Regions from separate parts of the Streptomyces sp. NPDC059567 genome, predicted to be linked through region 2. Evidence: riboswitches for the same ligand, from Rfam matches in the RefSeq annotation. Region 2 holds a riboswitch; the other holds the start of a gene.
What was found. Region 2 has a riboswitch for cobalamin ahead of cobN (cobaltochelatase subunit CobN). Riboswitches for the same ligand answer to the same signal wherever they lie in the genome.
Positions count from the first base shown of each region.

Region 1: it holds a riboswitch for cobalamin, as region 2 does, so the genes downstream of both, ACFVZW_RS19320 (hypothetical protein) here and cobN (cobaltochelatase subunit CobN) in region 2, are expected to answer to the same signal.

Region 1 is NZ_JBHWBS010000040.1:9,207-12,436, reverse strand. Features, by position in the region: gene ACFVZW_RS19325 (hypothetical protein) at 422-1,558, shown strand; gene ACFVZW_RS19320 (hypothetical protein) at 1,622-1,855, opposite strand; cobalamin riboswitch at 2,036-2,156, opposite strand; gene ACFVZW_RS19315 (hypothetical protein) at 2,201-2,611, opposite strand; gene ACFVZW_RS19310 (hypothetical protein) at 2,859-3,230, opposite strand, start outside.
Region 2 is NZ_JBHWBS010000065.1:32,646-35,875, forward strand. Features, by position in the region: gene cobN (cobaltochelatase subunit CobN) at 1-1,133, opposite strand, end outside; cobalamin riboswitch at 1,168-1,311, opposite strand; gene ACFVZW_RS25220 (cobalamin biosynthesis protein CobG) at 1,363-2,595, shown strand; gene ACFVZW_RS25225 (precorrin-8X methylmutase) at 2,610-3,230, shown strand, end outside.

The sequences.
Region 1 (3,230 bases), on a different contig from region 2:
ACGGTGAGGGCCTTGCCGGTCGGCAGCTGGACGACGGTGGGCACCACAGCTCCTTGCTACAGATAACGGGGTCGCTTCGCGCAGCGCCCCCGGGGCTCCGCCGCAGGTGACGCAACCCAGTACCACGGGTATTTGGGCGTTATCTGTATCAGTTGACTCATGGGGCCACCCAGCCCCGAGACGCCCGACCCAGCTCGTCCTCGACGAGTTCGGCGCCGGCGCGGCACAGCAGCATCGTGTGCGGCACGTGATCAGTAGCGATCGGGGCGGTCGCCGCGCCTGCTGGTGGCCGACCGCGTCCCAGCCAGGGCCATTGTCAGTGGCCACCATCACGATGGAAGTTCGGACTAGCGGAACACACCGGGGGTAATGCCCCGGATCAACAGCGGCCCGTCGTGGCCGTGTGGCGAGCGGAGGCGGCATGCCCAACCGATACGTGCGGCTCGCAGGGTTCGACCGAAGGCTGGACCTGACCAAACCAGACCTCGGAGTTGCCGGTGGCGCCGCCCTCCTCGAGCAGCTTCTCGCCGACCGCCGATTGCCTGTGCCGGTCCGCGGACTCACGTGCGCAGAGGTGTGCGAGGAACGGGGCTTCACTGAGCCAATGTCGCTGTATCGGCGAATGGGCAAGCCCGTCGCCGCCCACATGCGCAGCGACGCGGAGGACCGGCACTACGGCGGCGGGGAGTCCGACGAGCACAAGGCTTACAAGGAGCGGGCCGTACGGGCTGCCGAGGAAGGCGGGCACACAGCCGTGCAGGAGCGGGCGAGCAAGGACCGCGCAATCCGCAGTGACGTCCTAATCCGCGGTGCGGACGGAGTACTTCTGGGATTCGAGTCGCAACTGTCACCACGCAACCCGCGCGAGATCAAGGCACGCGATGCGGCGGCCCGGCGGGCGGGGGTGCTGGATGCGTGGCAGACGGACAGCCAGGACATGGCGAGGGACATGACGGTGCCGTGGCTGCGTACCGACAGAGTCCCCCTAGAACTGATCATGAAGCGGGACTCTCCAATCCCGTTCCGAGGTGGTATCCGCCGCATCGAACTCGCCCGGTGTGACGAGCGGCTCCCAGGGCCATGCCCGAAGCAGCGGACAGGCAAGTGCGGGGGCTGGCACCCGACCATTCGCCCCGCCGAGCGTCCCTTCGATGAGTTCATCCGAGATGCCGCCTCCGGTCTGTACGTCCGGGCGGTGGTCAAGGTGAAGCGGACCGCGTTTGAGTTCTGGACCCCGGCAGCCGACCACAGTGCCTACCTCGACGCGACGCCGGACGAAGCGCCAGTCGCGATGCCGAGGCAACGACAGGTGAAGCGCCCGATGGAGGACGGCGATCCCACGTGCCGCGTCCAGCCCCCGGCCGTGGATGACCGGGACTCGGCACCGCTCCCGTACATCCCGCTGCCCCGTTCCCCGCAGCCTGCCCCGCTTGCCGCGGCGTCTGCGGGGGTCGTGTCAGTGGTGTACCGGGGGCAGTGCGGGGCTGGGGTGACACCGTGCGGAGCTCAAGCCCGTTTCTACGCGTGCGGCTGGCGGTGCGACGACCATCGGCCGTAGGCCAACTCCCGCCAGCCTCCGGGATGTTGTGCTGTCCCGAGGGTCAGCCAGGCTGCCGGTCGACTACTCAACAGGCGTGGCCGGGCCCAGGGGAGTCGTCGACGTTGTGGGGTCCGCCGGGACTGCCCGAACCCAGGGGCGAGCAGCAGCGCCAGGACCATCGCCACGGCCGCACCCGAAGCGATCGCCGCCGTCGCCGCGGCCGGCGGCACGCGCGGTGTGCTTGAAGACCGTGATGCCGACGGCGATGCTCACGACGAGGAGCAGGGCCGCCAGCGGCGCGATCTGAATGGTCACGAAGTCCTCCTGGCTGTCTCCGCCGGTGACGGCGGCAGTTCGTCTGCGCGCTCGCGCAGACCTCGCCCCTTCGTTGCAGAGACCCGGAGGCTGACAGCAAGAAAGCCCGATCCGATGTGGATCGGGCTTCAAGGCGATGTCCCGAAGCCCTCCCAGAAGGGCACGGGCGCGCGGACACGCTCGGGCACGTTCTGGATGGGCAGGTCCTCGGACTGACGCCTGAAGGCATACACCGTTGCGGGACAGTTCCGGATTCCCACCGGATTCCCCTGCGTCCAGGGCCCATTGTGCGGCTACGGGGGTGGCACAAGGGGGTCAGTGGTCATGTGGAGGCGGCCCGGCGCCTCATTCTTCTTCGGGTTCTGCGGCCGTGAGTCGCTGCTCGCTGAAGAAGTCCAGCTTTTTGCCGGACATGGACTCCTCATCCGGGGTGCGGAAGACGACCTTGCCGTAGAGGGCCTGCTGGCATATCAGCGACTGGTGGGTCGTGGACAGGCTGAGTGCCTGTCGGGCGTCCGAGGGCTCGGTGAACCACTGGCGGATGGCCAGGTACTGCCACCCATCAGAACCTGAGTGCTCGCCGTACACGATCCGGGTCAGCCCGTCGAGGACCTCCGTGTGGGAGAGCCCCTTACCCCCGCCGGCGGGGTCGGTGAACGAGACGGTCCACGACCACCGCTGTCCCTCCCGGAGCTCGACGTCCTCGGGGAAATCAGGCCCCCACCCCTTGAGGTACGCGGCGTCCGGCCCGATCACGGTTCGCCCCCACCTGACATCGCCGAATCCAGGAGGACGCGGTGAGGAAGCCCTCCGCGATCCGGCGCGTCTCCTCGTCGGTGATCAAGTGTTCTCCGCTCATGCTCCTCCTCGACCCAGCCGGTTCCTCCGGTGAGGACCCCTGCAGGCCATCGTCCTGCACCGAGCCGCGTCTCACGGGCCTTTCCGGGAAGACGGCCTGGGCGCGAACTGTGACCGCTCCGCTCCCGATCGACCCGCCGAACAGTCAGGGGATGCGGGTCACGGCGCCGGAGGTGAACCACTGCACGAGGGTGGCAGCGAGGTGGACCCCGGCCCGGGCCGCCTCCAGCGTCTCGTCCACGGTCGCGGTCTGCCCGCCGTGCCGGGACGTCTGGCCGTCCCACAGCGCGCGCATCAACGCCTCCGCCGGGGCGACGGCGTCGCCGGCCGCGGCCGGGATCGCGAAGACGAACTTGTGCCGGGCGCTCTTCAGCTCGCCGAGCATGGTGCCGAGCGTTGCCTTCGCGTGGTTCGGCTGAACGACGGCGTGCGCGGCCGCCTCGACGGCCTTGATGGACTCGCTGTACGCGCGCACCGGCTCCGGGCCGCGCCCGTACGCCGCCTGCCAGGCGGCCGC
Region 2 (3,230 bases):
ATCTCCTCGACCGGACCGAAGTCGTAGCCCTCCTCACGGAGGCGGCGCAGCAGCGCGACGGCGGAGGCGGGGGTGTCGAGGCCGACCGCGTTGCCGATCCGGGAGTGCTTGGTCGGGTAAGCGGAGAGGACCAGAGCGAGCTTCTTCCGCTCGTTCGGGATGTACCCCAGGAGCGCGTGGCGGACCGCGATCCCGGCGACGCGGGCGGCGCGCTCGGTGTCGGCGACGTACGCGGGCAGCCCGTCCTCGTCGATCTCCTTGAAGGAGAACGGGACGGTGATGAGCCGGCCGTCGAACTCGGGGACGGCGACCTGGCTGGCGGCATCCAGCGGGGAGAGACCCTCGTCGTTCTCCTCCCAGGCCGAACGCGAGCCGGTGAGGCAGAGCGCCTGCAGGATCGGTACGTCGAGGGCGGCGAGCGCGCCCGCGTCCCAGGCCTCCTCGTCGCCGCCGGCCTGCGCCTCGGCGGGCTTGGTGCCGCCGGCCGCGAGGACGGTGGTGACGATCGCGTCGGCACCGCGCAGGCGGTCGAGCAGCTCCGGCTCGGGGGCGCGCAGGGACGCGACGTACAGCGGCAGGGCCCGGGCGCCCTTGTCCTCGATCGCCTCGCAGAGGGAGTCGACGAAGGCGGTGTTCCCGCTCATGTGGTGGGCGCGGTAGTAGAGCACGGCGACCGTCGGGCCGTCGGTCGTGCGGGGCGTGCGCTCCAGCGGGCCCCAGGTCGGCGCGGCGGCCGGGGCGTCGAAGCCGTGGCCGGTGAGCAGCACGGTGTCGGAGAGGAAGCGGGCCAGCTGCTCCAGGTTGGCCGGGCCGCCGTGCGCGAGGTAGGCGTGGGCCTCGGTGGCGACGCCGACGGGGACGGTGGAGGTCTCCATGAGCTGGGCGTCGGGGGCCTGTTCGCCGGAGAGCACGACCAGCGGCTTCTCCGCCGTCCGCAGCGCCTGCAGGCCCTCTTCCCAGGCGCGCAGACCGCCGAGGAGGCGGACGACGACGAGGTCGGCGCCGTCCAGGAGCCCGGGCAGGTCGTCCAGGGCGAGGCGGGAGGGATTGGCGAACCGGTACTCGACGGGGCCGCCGGCCGCGCGGGCGCTGAGCAGGTCGGTGTCGGAGTGCGACAGCAACAGAATTCGCATGCGTGCGCAGGCCTTCCTCGGGGTTGTCCGCGCCCCGGGTGGTCGTATGGACGGCAGGAGTTCCTGACTCACCCGGCCGCGGGTGCGACCTGGCTCACAGTGGCGGGACCGCGCCGGATTCTCACCGGGCTTCCTCCCCGGGGTCCTGGGACCCCATGCCGTCTGCATAGTAGATCGTGCTCACGGCGGGCAGGGGTCGTCCCCAGGGGTCGCCCGGATCCACGTGGGTATGCTCGCCGCCATGCCGCCCACCCCGCCCACAACGCCCAACCGGGGCGAAGCTCTCATACGGGACCGTGGCGATGCCTGCCCCGGCGCGCTGCGCCTGCACCCCGCCGACGACGGCGGCCTGGCCCGACTGCGCCTGCCCGCAGGGCTGTTGACGGCACATCAGGTCGAGTCCCTGGCGTCGGCGGCGGAGTCTTTGGGCGACGGCCGCGTCGCGGTCACGTCCCGGGGCAACGTGGAGCTGCGCGGTCTCGACGGGGGCTGCGGAGCGGAGCTGGCGGACCGGCTGACGGAGGCGGGCCTGCTGCCCTCCTCCACGCACGAACGCGTCCGCAACATCGTCGCCTCCCCGACCGCGGGACTGGACGGACTCGGCCACGCGGACGTGCAGTTGTGGGCCCGCGAACTGGACGCGCTGCTCTGCGCGGCCCCCTGGACGGCTGCCCTGTCGGGCCGCTTCCTCTTCGCCCTGGACGACGGCCGCGGCGACGTGGCGCGGCTGGGCGGAGATGTGACCTTGATCGCAGGAGGGCGGTCGGTCCGGCTCCGGGTGGGCGACCGGGTCTTCCGGGTCGCCACCGCCGACGCCCCCCGCGCCGCGCTCGCCGCCGCCGGGGCCTTCCTCGAAGCTGCCCGCGACGCCGGGAACGGGGCCTGGCGGGTGCGGGAGCTGCCCCAGGGGCAGCAGCCGGACCTCGCCGCCGCGCTCGCGCGGGCCGGGGTCGACGCCCATCCCGTCGTCCCCGCACCACCGCTGCCGCATGCCGCGCCGCCCCGGCCCGGACCCCTCGGCGGGAACGCGCTGCACGTGCTCGCGCCGCTCGGGCGGCTGACCGCCGCCCAGCTCCGCGCGCTGCTGCCCGCCGACGAGGTACGGCTCACGCCCTGGCGCGGGGCCGTCGTCGTCGGGGCCTCCCGCACCCGGCTCCCCGCGCTGGACGCGGCCGGGCTGATCACCCGCCCCGACGACCCCTGGGTCGGCGTCGGCGCCTGCACCGGGCGGCCCGGCTGCGCCAAGTCCCTCGCCGACGTCCGCGCCGACGCCGTACCCGGCGCGCCCGGCCTCCCCGTCCACTTCTCCGGGTGCGAGCGCCGGTGCGGCCACCCCCAAGGCGCCCCCGGCACCTGGGTCGACGTCCTCGCCACCGCCGAGGGCACCTACCTCGTGGACGGCCGCCCCACCCCCCGTACCTCCCTGACCGAAGCAGTCGCAACGGCCCGCACAACGAGATGAGCGAGAACGACACGATGTTCGCCTACGAGAAGGACGGCGCGGAGATCTACCGCCAGTCCTTTGCCACGATCCGCGCCGAGGCGGACCTCGCGGATCTGCCCGCCGACGTCGCCACGGTCGCGGTCCGCATGATCCACGCCTGCGGCATGACCGACCTCGTCCGCGACCTCGCCTACTCGCCGCAGGTCGTCTCCCGCGCCCGCGCCGCCCTGCGCGCCGGCGCACCCATCCTCTGCGACGCGCAGATGGTCGCCAGCGGAGTGACCCGCAAGCGCCTGCCCGCCGACAACGACGTGGTCTGCACCCTCTCCGACCCCGCCGTGCCCGCCCTCGCCGCCGAGCTCGGCACCACCCGCAGCGCCGCCGCCCTCGAACTCTGGCGCGACCGCCTCGAAGGCTCCGTCGTCGCCATCGGCAACGCGCCCACCGCCCTCTTCCACCTCCTGGAGATGATCGCGAAGGGCGCGCCCCGCCCGGCCGCCGTCCTCGGGATACCGGTCGGCTTCATCGGCGCCGCCGAGTCCAAGGACGCCCTCGCCGCCCAGACCCTGGGCCTCGACTACCTCGTCGTACGGGGCCGGCGCGGCGGCAGCGCGATGACCGCGGCCGCGATCAACGCCATCGCGACGGAAGCG